3 regions of the Paenibacillus sp. EPM92 genome follow, and region 3 is predicted to be linked to each of the others. Evidence: riboswitches for the same ligand, from Rfam matches in the RefSeq annotation. Region 3 holds a riboswitch; each other region holds the start of a gene.
What was found. A riboswitch is a leader RNA that binds a small molecule or an ion and turns the genes downstream of it on or off. The one in region 3 is predicted to bind cyclic di-AMP.
Positions count from the first base shown of each region.

Region 1 (4,932 bases), on a different contig from region 3:
CGTCCTTCTCGTCTACGGTATCGGTAGCCGTCGGCGCGATGATCACGTCGCCATGCTTCTTATTGATAGCGACGACGCTGCAGCCATAACGAGCCCGGGTATCAAGCTCCTTCAACGACAGACCGTCCAAACACTTCGGAACGGCCAGCTCGGCGATCGTGTACTCCTTCGACAGCTCGATATAATCGAGCAGATTCGGGGAAACCAGCTGATGCGCGACGCGAATGCCCATATCCCGTTCCGGGAAAATGACCCGGTCGACGCCGATCTTATGCAGCACCTTCCCGTGCAGCTCGGACAACGCCTTGGCCACAACCATCTTCACCCCGATATCCTTCAAGAGGATCGTCGTCAGGATGCTGGCTTGAATATCGTTGCCGATCGCTACGATCACGCAATCAAAATTCCGGATCCCAAGCGAACGAATGACATCTTCGTCCGTCGAATCCGCAACGACGACGTGCGTGAGCTCTTCGCTCATTTCTTCTACCGCTTCCTCGTCCATATCGATCCCCATTACTTCATAACCGAGCTGTATGAGCTCCTTTGCCAGACTCGAGCCGAAACGGCCGAGTCCGATTACCGCGTACTGACTGCGTTTCATCGAATGCCTCTCCCTATCCAATCGTAATTTTCCCTTCCGGGTATCTGAACAGCTCTTTCTCTGCCTTCGGACCGAGCGCATACGCGAGCGTCAACGGACCGAGCCGGCCGATAAACATCGTAAGGGCGATCATCAACTTGCCGAACGTGGTCAAATCGGGCGTGAGCCCCATCGTCAGTCCGACCGTGCCGAAAGCCGACGTCGCTTCGAACAAAATCATCAGGAAATTGTGATCTTCCGTCGTGGACAGCAGCATGGTGACGAAGATGACCCAGAACAAGGCGATCATGGTTAACGTAATCGCTTTAAGAATCCGGTCTTTGCCGAGCCGGTTATGGAACAGCACGATATCCTCTTTCCCCCGGATCATCGCGATAATCGCCCCGATCAGCGTCGTGAACGTCGTCGTCTTGATCCCGCCGCCCGTCGATCCCGGGGACGCCCCGATGAACATGAGAACAATAATGAAAAACTGCGACGCCTGCCTCATGCCCGCGATGTCGATGCTGTTCGCGCCGGCCGTTCGAGGGGAGACCGATTGAAAGAACGAAGCCAGTATTTTACCGTTCCAGTTAAGCGTGGCAAGCGTCTTCGGATTCGTAAATTCAAAGATGAAGATGACGATGGCCCCGACCAGGATCAGAATGCCGCTCGCGCTCAACACGACCTTGGAATGGAGCGACAGCCGGCGGCGCTGCTTGTACTCCATCAAGTCGGACAGGACGACAAACCCGATCCCTCCTAATATAATCAACGCCATGGAGACGATATTGATCACATAATCGTCCGCGTAAGCCGTAATGCCGGAGAACCGGCCGGTAATCGGACCGAACAGATCGAACCCGGCGTTGTTAAAGAACGAGATCGCATGAAACACCCCATACCCCAGCGCACGCACCGGACCTAAATCGAACGACCACCGGATGGCGAAGATGACAGCCGCTGTGAACTCGATCGTCAACGAGTACACCAGAACTTTACGGATTAAGCGCACGATGCCTTCCATGCTGCCCTGATTCATCGCTTCTTGAAGAATGAGCCGTTCTTTCAGCGAAAGCCGCTTCTTCAAGGCGAAGGCGAACAGGGTGGCCATGGTCATGAACCCGAGACCGCCGACCTGAATCAACGAAATAATGACAATCTTGCCGAATAAAGACCAATGAGTGCCTGTATCGACTACGACCAGACCGGTCACACAGGTCGCCGAGGTCGCCGTGAACAACGCGTCCAGGAAAGGCGTCGGCACCCCGGACGCCGCTGACACCGGGAGCGTTAACAAGCCGGCGCCCGCCAGTATGATCAAGGCGAACCCGATGACCAAAATTTGCGGCGGGGTAAGCTCGATTTTTTTCGATTTGGATTTCATCCTGAACCTGCACCTTCTCAACTTTTTATGAACAACAAAAAAAAGACACGGGAAACCCAGTGCCATCCAAGGTTCCTGTAACACAAGCCTACGAGGTTAGCTGACGGATTCGGGTATACAGGCCCCCTATCCATGCGGCCCGTTACCCGGCCCTGCACGGAATTCACCCCTATGATTCATGGTTCCCCCGTTTTCTTGAAGAAATTCGGCTTCTTATTCAATTGATATGAATTATAAGGTTCTTTGGAACGAAGTACAAAGCTCTATTTGGCGGAAAAGGAAGGATTTTCGGAACATTACGATACATGACAGCGCTCTCAAACGGTGAAGTCTTCTCCTTGCTTGTTTTTTCCGGCGGTTTCTCGTGATATCATGAGATTACCCTATTAGCATGGATGACCATAACGGAGAATACGATTAAGATAAGCTGTTACGATTTACCGGATAAGGAGTGTGTCATGCCCAACAAAGGTTCTCGTCCCCCCTTATGGCTGGCGGTCATCGGTCTTCTGCTGTACTTCGGGCTATCTTATCTCGCCCCGCTGTTTCAGGACCACAACGATCTTGACGGGGAAGCGCAGGCGGCGCCTGCCATTAGTAAAGCGGAAGCGGCCGACCTCGCGATCGCCTTCGCCGATCACAAATTCGGGCTCTCGCCCGGCCGCACGGCGGATACGTTGTTTCAATCGAACACGGTTCGCAGCGGGTACATCCAGAAGGAAGGCTTGGAGGAAGAGTATCGAAATCGGTTCGAGAAGCGTTATCCAATCGATTATTACGAAGTGGAAATCCGCGATGGGCAAGCCACCTATTACATCGGGGTCAACTTCAACAACCGTCAGGTGATCAGCTATAGCGCTTCGAAAGCGCCGACGGCCAAAACCGAAGCGCGGCCGGCGGCGGAAACGGATGCGTCCTCGATCGCCGTAAGCGCCGTCCGCGATATGGGCTTCGATCCGGCTGCGTTCACACTGGCTGGCAGCGCTGCGGACAAACGCCCGCCCGGCGAATTCGTATTCGTCAGCAAGACGGAGCGGATCGGCGAAGCCCCGCTGGAGCTGCACGTGCAGACGGCGAACGGGCAAGCGGTGTCGTTCCGCCCGGCATTCCCGCCGCCGGAAAGCTTCACACTCTGGCAGCAGATGCAGGACGAGCGGTCCGCTCTGATGACGCGGATCAGCTTGTTCGCATCGCTGCTGATGGCGCTCGCCGCCTTGATCCTCGTCGTACGGCAGCGCAAACAGATCGACTTCGCGCGCGGCGCGCTGCTGTCGATCGTGTTCCTGGCGATCTATGTGAGCAATAACTACAATCTGATGCCCGCCTTCCGTACGATGCACGGCAGCGGTCCTTCGGAGCCGGATGCGGTGTTGTACTTGTGGATCAGCAACATCTATGTGGCGCTGATGGCGTTGTCCTCTTACTTCGCCTTGGTTGCCGGAAGCCGGCTGACGCTTGACCGGGGCGAACGCCCGTGGGCCGTATGGCGTGATGCGGACTTCGCCGGGCAAGTGAAGCAGGCGATGAGCAGCGGATATGTGATCGCCCTGTTCATTCTCGGCATCCAGCAGGCGTTGTTCTTCGCCGCCACCGAGCTGTTCGACGTCTGGGCCGTGAACGACCCGACCGATTCGGTGTACAATATGCTGCACCCCGAATGGTTTCCGCTGCTGGCCTGGTCTGCAGCCATCTCCGAGGAAGCCGTCTACCGGGTGCTCGGCGTGTCGCTTATGCTGAAGCTGACACGCCGTCCTTTCGTGGCGGTGCTTGTGCCTAGCGTCATCTGGGCGATGAGTCACACCCAGTACCCGGTATACCCGGTGTACACCCGGCTTGTAGAGGTGTCGGTCATCGGCATCGTGTTCGGTTACGCGTACTTGCGGTACGGCTTCCTGACCGCCCTGTTCGCCCACGCGGCGATGGACAGCATCCTGATGGGCTTCTCGCTGATGTACAGCGGCGACGACAGGCAAGCCGCCGTCGGCCTCGCGTACTTCTTCGCGCCGGCTGTCGTCGGTTGGCTGCTGCACAGGCTGCACGGGCGCTTCAAGCCTCGATCCCCGTCGAATCCGCCGCTGCGCCATCCGTAATCGGGTCGGCGCTATCGCTTGCGCCGGGCCCGGCTTCGGCTCCTTCGGCGGGGCCGTTCAAGGAAGCGAGAATGTGCTGCGCCAGCTTTTCCCCGATACCGAGAGGCTTGAAGTCTTCGACTTGAGCCTCTTTTATTTTTTTCAACGAGCCGAAGTGCTTCAAGAGCGCCTTGCGCCGCTTCTCGCCGATGCCCGTGATCGAATCGAGCGTCGATACGGTCATCGACTTGGCGCGCGTCTCGCGGTGGAACGTGATGGCGAAGCGATGCACCTCGTCCTGGATGCGCTGCAGCAAATAAAATTCCTGGCTGTCGCGCGGCAATGGCACCACTTCGGGCGGATCGCCCATTAACAGCTGGGCCGTCTTGTGCTTGGCGTCTTTGACCAGACCGCATACCGGCAAATGCAAACCGAGCTCGTTCTCGAGCACGTCCACTGCAGCCGCCAGATGGCCCCTGCCGCCGTCGATGACGATCAGGTCGGGCATCTTCAGTCCTTCCTTCAACACACGCTCGTAGCGGCGTCTGACGACCTCACGCATCGTCTCGTAATCGTCCGGTCCCTGCACCGTCTTGATTTTGTACTTGCGGTATTCCTTGCGGTCCGGCTTGCCGTCCGTGAACACGACCATCGCCGACACCGGGTCGCTTCCCTGGATGTTCGAGTTGTCGAACGCTTCGATGCGATGGATCGTGCCCGTACCGAGGTATTGGCCCAAATTTTCAACGGCCTTGATCGTCCGCTCGGCATCCCGTTCGATCAGCTTAAACTTCTCTTCAAGCGCCACGCGCGCGTTGTCGCTCGCCATCTCAACCATGTTCTTCTTCAAGCCGCGGCGGGGCATGTGCACCCGCACCTTCAGCCAGCTTTCG
Region 1 covers NZ_BCPS01000051.1:6,064-10,995, reverse strand. Annotated here, with positions in the region: gene JMF85_RS09750 (potassium channel family protein) at 1-604, opposite strand, end outside; gene JMF85_RS09745 (TrkH family potassium uptake protein) at 618-1,970, opposite strand; cyclic di-AMP (ydaO/yuaA leader) riboswitch at 2,041-2,191, opposite strand; gene JMF85_RS09740 (CPBP family intramembrane glutamic endopeptidase) at 2,429-4,060, shown strand; gene uvrC (excinuclease ABC subunit UvrC) at 4,017-4,932, opposite strand, start outside.
Region 1: another riboswitch for cyclic di-AMP. It lies ahead of JMF85_RS09745 (TrkH family potassium uptake protein); the one in region 3 lies ahead of JMF85_RS21560 (hypothetical protein).

Region 2 (4,932 bases), on a different contig from region 3:
CGGAAAACCGTACCCTGGCGGATTCCCCGCCAATAGCTGCGATGCCTCATCGTCTCGCCCATTTTTGGACGGTTGCCGCACCAGTATACGTGACCCTTCATAAACTGAATTTGACTGTATCCCTAGACCTTGTATTGATACAAAAACCCGGGCAAGGAGGGGTGACATTTGAAGGGCAGCGATCACAAAAGTAAATTTTTACTCACCAATCGCGAACGCGAAGTATTTGAACTGCTGGTGCAGGACAAAACGACGAAAGATATCGCGCAGCAGCTGTTTATCAGTGAGAAAACCGTACGCAACCATATCTCCAACGTCATGCAGAAATTAAATGTAAAAGGGCGTTCGCAAGCGGTTGTCGAGCTGATTAAGCTTGGGGAGCTGCAGATCTGAGGAAATCCAATGGACCTAACAAAGTCTTCTTTTTACGGTTCTTCTTTGCGGAGAATCGTAAGACGAGGGCTTTTTGGTTTGTGGAGGAGAGAAAAACTTGCCCTTTGCGTTTGAGTGTGGTATGATTACTTTAATCATATATTTGAAACCTTGATTCACATATTGCAAAGGGTTATCATTTGTGCGATGGTACCTTTTTCAATGTGTGAATTTTTTATTTGTTTCCAAAAATAAAAAGTACATGTTAAATAAAAATTTGGAGGTCATATTATGCAAACAGGTACAGTGAAATGGTTTAATGCTGAAAAAGGTTTTGGTTTTATCGAAGTGGAAGGCGGCAACGACGTGTTCGTGCATTTCAGTGCAATCACAGGCGATGGTTTCAAATCGTTAGATGAAGGTCAACGTGTTGAATTCAATGTCGTACAAGGAAATCGCGGTCCGCAAGCCGAAAATGTTGTAAAGCTGTAAAACCCAAAGCAAGCTGCCCTAACAAATATGGAGGGCAGCTTTTCTTTTGGATCATAAGGAGGGGTTCATCATGTATTTTCGGAAAAAATTGTTAGAGGATATCCCTACGGAAAATACGATGATTTGGTCATGTGAAAATGAAGACTGTAAGGGTTGGATTCGTGACAACTTTGCCTTTGAATGTCAGCCGATTTGCCGACAGTGTCTTGCTCCGATGGTAAGCAGCATGAAGATACTGCCGTTGCTCTTAAACTCGAACATCGACTTTAAATCACTTAAAAAAGGTGTGCAGATTTCTTAGCTGTCGCCCCCCTAATCAAGCCTTCTTTTTACGTTTCCTCTATAAGAGGGATCGTGAGATGAAGGCTTTTTGGTTGTTGGGGAAAAGAAAAAACGCGATTCATCGAGTAAAAAGCATGAAATAAAAGACCGCATGATATGTAAGCGGTATCACGCGTCGTTTTATCAAAACGATGTCTAATATCTTGATTTCATCTGTTTTACAGCTTTTTTGAATAAGCGTATGATACAACTCATGAAAACAAAATAACGTTTCTAATTCTAATTCGCTTAATTTCCCTTTGGGAAAGCGGGGGAACCAAACTCGAGCTTTGCTTATTGGTGTGAGAGCCAAAAATCAAAGTTTGAAGGGGTGAATCCTTGGACACAAACATCGGTAGTGTTTTTGTCCGAGGTAGGGTGCAACTCTCACCACCCGAATCCGTCAGCTAACCTCGTAAGCGTTGTGTGGAGGAGATGGGGAAACTGTGATCGTCTAACGTGACCACAGGGGAAGCGCCTCTGTGGCTTTTTATTGCCAAAAACCGGGATATCAAAAATGAAATGCGTCTTTATCGCTGAGTCCTTTAGGGGATCGGGGGAACCATTCGGTAATGGGCAAGGTTGTTACACCGCTTATTACTTTGGGGTGAATTTCTAAAGCAATCCCGTACATTTGTACATTTGCTTAGAATAGGGCGACTCTTACGTCCGAATCCGTCAGCTAACCTCGTAAGCGTAAAAAGAGAGGCGATTTTGTCGTGCGAAAGATACGGTTTTTTTGCCGTACCCAGGAAGCCGCGAGAAGAGTCCTCTTCTGTCAGGCTTCTTTTTTTATGTCTCTTTAGGATTTGAAGATGTACAACCGTTTGTGACTTTAGGAGTTGATATTTAATGTGGATAAAAACACAGCAACATCGGGTAAAATATCCAAATCATGAAGCAGAGAATCGGCTTCAAAAGGGGGAAGCATTCAAGATGATGTCTGCTTTGAAACGGTTCTTAATCGGTCGTCCTTTGAAATCCGAAGAACTCGCGGAAGAGAAGTTGAGCAAATTTAAGGCTCTTGCCGTATTATCATCGGATGCACTGTCTTCTGTTGCTTACGGCACGGAACAAATATTGCTGGTTTTAATGACAGTAGGTTTTGTGGCATTATGGTATTCCATTCCGATTTCCATTGCTGTATTAGGGTTATTAACGATTTTAATTCTTTCCTATCGCCAAACCATATATGCTTATCCGACGGGGGGCGGGGCATACATCGTATCGAAGGAGAATCTGGGGGTGCCTGTCGGTTTATTAGCAGGGGGATCCTTATTAGTTGATTATATTTTAACTGTGGCTGTTAGTATTTCTGCTGGAACCGATGCGATCACATCCGCTTTCCCTGGCCTTCACGACCATCGTGTTCTCATTGCTATTGTGATGATTGCTTTTTTGACCATCATGAATTTACGGGGAATCACGGAATCGGCTTCTATCCTTGCTTATCCGGTTTACCTGTTTGTCACTCTAATTGTGCTTCTTATCCTGAGCGGGTTATATAAATATGCTGCAGGCGGTGTTTCTGCAGCGCCCCAAACTCATGATATGGCAATCTCGGGAATTAGTTTATTTATACTCCTTAAGGCTTTCAGTTCCGGCTGTTCCGCATTGACCGGGGTTGAGGCCGTATCTAATGCAATACCTAACTTCAAGGCACCGGCGGAGAAAAATGCGGCAAGAACCCTGATGATGATGGGACTTATTTTAGGCAGCTTATTTATGGGGATTAGTTTTCTAGCCTATACCTATGGCATTACACCGAGACCTGAAGAAACCGTCGTTTCCCAAATCGCCGCTTCCACGTTTGGCCGGGGGCCCATGTATTATGCCATACAAGCTTCTACGGCTTTGATCTTATTTCTCGCTGCGAATACAGCCTATGCCGCATTTCCGCTGCTTGCCTACATGATGGCAAAAGACAAATTTATGCCCCGTATGTTTACCGCCAGAGGGGATCGACTCGGGTTTTCAAACGGGATCATCGTACTCGGTGTTTTATCGGCTATTTTAATTGTTATTGCTCAGGGACATACGGAAGGCCTGATTCCTTTGTATGCTTTAGGCGTGTTTATTCCGTTTACCTTGTCCCAAACAGGAATGATGCGCCGCTGGTGGAAAATGAAACCGAAGGGTTGGGCTATCAGCTTTTTAATCAATACAATCGGAATGATCACAACGTTCTCCATCTGCTTAATCTTTTTGATTACAAAATTTTCACAAGTATGGATCACATTCCTTTTCCTTCCGGTTGTTATCTATTTCTTTATTCGTATCCACAAGCATTACCTGAATATGGCTAATGAACTGCGGATTGATCCGAAAGCAGAGACGCCAGTGACCAAAGGAAATGTGATCGTTGTCCCGGTGGCAGGGGTTAATCGGGTCGTTTTAAATACGATCGGGTATGCCAAGTCGATATCAGAGAACATTATTGCCGTTTATGTTGCTTTTGACGACGATGATGCACAGAAGATGGAGAAAAAATGGGAGGAGTGGAATTCAGGCGTTCGGCTTGTTATTTTAAAATCCAGTTATCGGAGCATACTGAGACCTTTAATTAAATTTATCGATACAATTGAATGGAAAACCAGCGAGACGGATTATGTAACGGTGATGATTCCGCAATTTATTACAAGGAGTTGGTGGCACAATTTTCTGCATAATCAATCCAGTATATTAATTCGTGCCTATTGATTAAATCGAAAAGACGTTACGATTTCGACTGTACCTTTTCATTTGAAGCATTAATTAGAGCTGCTGCGTTCAGACCAAAATCCACGAATGGAGGCACCTGATGTTGAATTTATTTGAGCTGGCGAATCTTCATCCTGATATTGAAGCTGTTCACGAGGTCGTCCAGGCTTTAAAGGCTCGCATTGATGGTAAAGAAGTCGGAATTAAAATCCTGAAGAATGAAGCCGGTCATTACTTTTATGAACTAAGTCATTATTATAGAGGAGCGGATAATGCCAACCCGTACGTTTCAACGGACAATCGGTTTGCTTCAGTCGAAGAGGCGGCACGGGGAGCGCTCCGGTCGGCAACGATGTTTTACCGGAGCACCGATGAGGGTGGAACTTGGTTGAAGAACGAATCCTTTTATCCGTAATATCAAGCGAAGATTTTTGTGCCGGCGGCCCCCTGCCCCGCACGAATCTGAAGCAGGACCTCCGCAATTGCGAAGGTCCTGCTTCAGATTACGCTCCAGTTAAATCATCGGGTAAATCCGCTCCAACAAAGCTTTGATCTCATGATGATTCTTTCTTGCTGCCGGCTGTCACATACGCGTTGCGTCCGGCCCCGAGGCCCACGGACAGCAGCAGAAGACTGGCCGCCACAGTGATTAACAACGGAATTGCCCAAGTGTTGGTCACGTCATGAAGAAACCCGAACAGGACGGGGCCGAACGCGGCAAGCAAATATCCGACGGACTGCGCCATCCCCGACAGCTCGGCGGCTTGACGCGCATTCTGCGTGCGAAGCCCGAAGAAAGCAAGCGCCAAACTGATGCTTGAACCTACTGCAATCCCAATACAAATAATCCAAAGCCAGATCAGCGAGGTATTCCCGCTAAGCAATCCGAGGTATCCAATAAGGTGAAAGAGCACCGTTACGATTACAATGCCTCTTTGGTTGGAACTGCGCCCGGCGAGAATCGGAACGATGAATGAAACCGGCAGGCTTACAAACTGCATGGCGGATAGCATCCATCCGGCGGCTGAGACGCTCATCCCCCGGCTA
Region 2 covers NZ_BCPS01000054.1:75,688-80,619, forward strand. Annotated here, with positions in the region: gene JMF85_RS10590 (helix-turn-helix domain-containing protein) at 169-393, shown strand; gene JMF85_RS10595 (cold-shock protein) at 664-864, shown strand; gene JMF85_RS10600 (cold-shock protein) at 935-1,165, shown strand; cyclic di-AMP (ydaO/yuaA leader) riboswitch at 1,422-1,622, shown strand; cyclic di-AMP (ydaO/yuaA leader) riboswitch at 1,710-1,898, shown strand; gene JMF85_RS10605 (APC family permease) at 2,122-3,885, shown strand; gene JMF85_RS10610 (hypothetical protein) at 3,986-4,300, shown strand; gene JMF85_RS10615 (CynX/NimT family MFS transporter) at 4,440-4,932, opposite strand, start outside.
Region 2: another riboswitch for cyclic di-AMP. It lies ahead of JMF85_RS10605 (APC family permease); the one in region 3 lies ahead of JMF85_RS21560 (hypothetical protein).

Region 3 (4,932 bases):
TAAAGTATGAGCGCCGGATTTGTTAAACACCGTAATGCCTTTCACTACGCCATCCTCAACCCATACATCCTTCAACAAGGTATGGTATAAAAAGCTCACTCCGGCATCTTTGGCCATCTTCGTTAACACAAATTTCAGGTATTCATCATCGAAAGGCGTAATCACGGGATTTTTCCCCCAAGGCGGGTTCCCTTCCTTGGGGCGGATAGGACCATGGCATGCTCCCATTTCCTTTAAGGAGTCAAGTATTTCTTTAAAAAGACCGGCTATCGTCGGTTCGCCATGAGCGTCATAATGGTTCGCATACGGCGACACCAGTGCAGAAGTTGAAGCCCCGCCCAGGTAACCATTCTTTTCGACCACAAGTACTTTGGCCCCGTTTCTAGCTGCCGCAATAGCTGCCGGCGCCCCCGCCGTTCCCCCGCCAACCACAATGACATCCCATTGATCATGCACTTGCATAACAATCCCTCCTCTGAAAGTTTTACGATATGTAGAAGTGTCGGTTGATTGCTGCTCCTCGCGGAGCACTTGTATACATGTATAACGTCTTGTATACATGTATATTAAAGCGTTATCAATGAATTGTCAATATTTATATTTACACATCTCAGCCCAAAAACATGAAGAAGCCCCATCCGAAGAGGGGCTTCTTCATGTTTTTGCGGCTCGGTCAAGCTTCATGGCGAGGCATTCCGTGATTTCTGCCCTGCCTCTTCGCATGATACATCGCCATATCCGCATTTTTTACCAATGCTTCTATCGTTTCTCCATCAAACGGGAACATGCTGATCCCAATGCTTGTTGAAATATACAGATCATGATCTTGAATACGGAAGGGTGCATTCAATGCCTCCATAATCTTCTGGCAGTAAGCTTCCGTTTCCGCTTTTGACGTATTTGGCAGTAGGATGGTGAATTCGTCACCGCCTTGACGTGAAACAATCCCTTTATTCGATACAAGATCTTGTAAGCGCTGGGACACACGCTGCAGAAGAAGATCGCCGACGGAATGACCCATCGAGTCATTAATGAATTTGAATCCATCCAAATCCAGATAAAGCACGGCAAACAATTGATTTTTTTGTTTGGCTTCGGCCATCGTCTTTTCAAGGATATGTTGAAACGATTTACGGTTGGGGAGTTCAGTTAAGGAATCGAAAAATGCCAATTTTCGAATGGTTTCTTCCGCTTTATTACGTTCGATTACCAGCCCTATTAAATAAGCGGAACGCTCGATCATTTGGAGTTCCCTGGTTTCGGGAGATTTTCGAGTCTTGTAATAGATAGCGAATGTTCCGATCACCTGATTGTCTTTATCCGTAAAGGGGACAGACCAGCAAGCCCGAAACCCGTGATCCAGCGCAATCTCGCGGAAATCCCGCCATAACGGATCATTCTCAATGTCAGATACAATAATATTTTTGTTATAATAGGCGGCGGTTCCGCAAGAACCCATGTCCGGTCCAATTCGTATGCCGTCTACAGCCCGCAAGAAAGAAGCCGGAAGACGGGGAGCCATTCCATGTTTTAATAAATCGTTATCAAGCAGCAGAATGGAACAAACAGCCTCTGTTTGCTTCTCTACAAATTCAATAATGTGACCTAAAATATCTTGTAGCGGCCTGCCTTTGGCAACCATTTCCAGAACCACATTTTGCTCGTTCAAATGATCTTGAATTAACTTTCGTTCAGTAATGTCGCGGCCGACAACAATTAACCACTCCCGCCGACCATCCTCGGCCATAACAGGTTCTTTAATAAACTCGATAATTACGGTCGAGCCGTCGGAACGCTTGAATTTTTCTTCAAAATGAATCGTTTTGCCTCGTCTCCAGGCTTCATTGTCGGTTTCTTCGCATGTATGAAAAAACTCTTCCATATGCGGCTTAGAACGTTGAAAATCAAGATTTGTTTTCCCCTTATACGCGTCACGGTCTAACTCAAATAACTGCAGCGCAGCATCATTCGCTTCAACCCATGCCCCTTTACCGTCTTTAAAAACAATGATATCAGGCATGATTTGAATTAATGTCAGCAGGTAATCACTTGTCTTATCTTTTATATGTTCTAACATGGGCACCATCTCAGTTCCGTGAAGGTAAAATAATTACTCACATATTCGACATGAACCATCCGCATCCTCCATGCCCGTTAAAATTTTACCATTCAAAAACCACACCGTCTTTCGTCTCCTACGTCGTTCTTTCTTTATTGCGATTGAATAATTTCACAGCTGAATAAACGAGAAGACCGGCCACAATCACGGCGGCAACCGGGAACAAATACCCCTTCGCCAGCTCCCCGACCTCGTGCCAATTGGGACCAAGCTTGTACCCAAGATAAACGTATAAACTCGTTATAGGCAGCATGGCACAAAACGTAAATAACGAGAACTTCCAGACACTCATTCTGGCCATGCCGCACGGAAGCGAAACAGCGGTCCGAACCCCCGGGATAAACCGGCCCAGAAAAGCTACGCCCGCCCCATACTTATGGAAAAATCGTTCGGCCTTATCGATCTCTTTCGTCCGTATAAAAAAGAACTTGCCAAACTTTATTATCACCGGCCTCCCCCCATACTTTCCTAATGCGTATAGAGTCAAGGGTCCTGTTACCCCTCCGACTGTCCCTGCCAGAATAGCCAGCCCCAAGTTCATATCCCCTTCATAGACCCAATAACCGACGAGGGGAAGAACCAGCTCTGCCGGAACAAACTCGAACGTCAGCGCCAAAACGACGCCTATGTACGATAATTGTTTGAAATAGCCAATAAACTCCAATAATATCTGTTCCATTACTCACCTCATCTTGTTTCCTTAGCAATACGCGAAAAAAAATCGACGGTTTCAGGTCTCATACAAACAAGAACACAACATCATCGTGTTGTGTTCTTGTCCAAAACCGATTTAAACGCTTCCCATAAAGCATGACTTAATTCAATAGCCTTCGTTTCAATCATAGAGGTCTGCACGACCCATTCTCCGGAAACATGTTGAATACGGACGGAATGGTCATGTTTATTTAAGTAGCTTAACATTTGTCCGATCGTTAATAATGGAAGCGCTTTATGCTTCTCGACCCCGTTCAAGTAATAAATCATCTCTTCGTGGTCACCCATAGCTATATATTCGCCTTCTTGTGGTATCCAATGGTTTCGCAGGTATTCTTTTTGAACATCTGTCAGTTCTTGCAGGTGGGAAGAAGTAATTCGCTGGAGCATCATGATCCTCCTTACTTAAGCTATGATGTTATCATAAAAACAAAAAAGACCCGAATCCAGCCAGGATGCGCTATCATCTAGCGCTTATCGTCCTGGACTGCGACGGGTCTGGAGCACAAAAAGACCCGGATTCACGGGTCAACGATGCAAGTCTGCATACATACACAATTTGACCCATCTACTGCTGACGAGGTTAGCTGTCGGGCTCGGGAAAGATGGTTCCCTACATGGAATGATTCGCCCCAATTTCATTGGTTCCCCCGCTTTCCGGTTTCGTGTAAACCGGAAATTAAGCGTGATTTCATCATACAAAACTGCTATTCGCAAGTCAATAATCCAAAATCTTGAAATTCATTGAGAAGTTGTTCCGGTCGCTTACTCCACGCGAGTTATTTTCGCCTGCCGACGTACAACTTCGCCATCCGTCTTGTGCAGCTGATTCAGCAATTCGATCTGAAAACTGCCCGGATTGTCGGAGCCGGCGATCTGGACCGCTCGCTCTGCGGCAACCCCATAATAAGCCAATGCCGCCACAGCAGCAGCCGCTTGATCGTTCTCCACCGCAAGGAAGGCGCCGACCACCGAAGTCAGCAAGCAGCCTGTTCCGGTCACTTGGGTCAGCAGCGGCGTACCATTGCTCACCCGATACGTCGCCTCGCCGTCGCTCACATAATCGTCACGGCCTGTGACGATGACGACACAGCTCATCGCCCGCGCCGCTTGCCGGACAAGCGCAGGCACTTCCCCGGCCGCACTGCCTGCATCGTCCACGCCTTTAATGCTCCACGATTTCCCGACGACGTTAGCCACTTCCGCAGCATTGCCTCGAAGTACCGAGATCCGCAGCTCCTTCATGAGCGAACGGGCCGTTTCCGTGCGATATGCCGTCGCCCCGGCTCCCACCGGATCGAAAACAATCGGAACGCCATGCGCGTTCGCCGATTGCCCCGCGATCCGCATGGCGTGAACGATACGGTCGTCCAGCGTGCCTATATTCAAGACGAGGGCGCCGGCGATTTGCGCCATCTCTGCAACCTCTTCGTGAGCATATGCCATAACCGGCGATGCTCCTAAGGCCAGCAGGCCGTTCGCCGTGAAATTCGTTACGACTACATTCGTAATATTGTGCACGAGCGGTTTATGGATCCGCACCTTATCAAGAATATCCGCGAAATATTGAACGTTCATTACCCCATCCCCTTCTTCCGGTTACATGATACTATCTCATATCGCGGATGGTTTGCCAAGCGCTTTATACGAGCGCACAGATATAAATAAAGAAGCCCCCGCCATACACCCGCGAGAGCTTCAAATCCCGTTAGGTTTGATCATGTTGCAGAGCTTTCCCGATAGCTTTCATTGTTGGTTATTGGTGTTCTTTCTCGTTTCCAAGCAGTCCGGCTCCTGGCAATCCGAATAATACGTAGTCACCTTCTCGGAATCGAACGTGCCAATAATTTCAGCGCAATGCTTACACAAGATTACACCCAGGTCTACGCTAATCGAGGAGTTTTCCATGCATGATCCATCCTTTCTTTCATGAAGTCGGATTAGCTCGGCAGCCAAGCTGGCATTCGCCTTTTCAATAACATGTTATTCCTATTTATTATACACTATTCTTCTTATTTATGTCGTTATATTTAACGATAATCTCGAATAAAATATTTAATTCAGGTTGTAATTTCATTAAGTACACACGGAATAGCAGA
Region 3 covers NZ_BCPS01000082.1:97,899-102,830, forward strand. Annotated here, with positions in the region: gene JMF85_RS21545 (FAD-dependent oxidoreductase) at 1-462, opposite strand, end outside; gene JMF85_RS21550 (diguanylate cyclase domain-containing protein) at 674-2,077, opposite strand; gene JMF85_RS21555 (DedA family protein) at 2,196-2,798, opposite strand; gene JMF85_RS21560 (hypothetical protein) at 2,879-3,223, opposite strand; cyclic di-AMP (ydaO/yuaA leader) riboswitch at 3,391-3,529, opposite strand; gene thiM (hydroxyethylthiazole kinase) at 3,599-4,411, opposite strand; gene JMF85_RS28445 (GapA-binding peptide SR1P) at 4,580-4,741, opposite strand.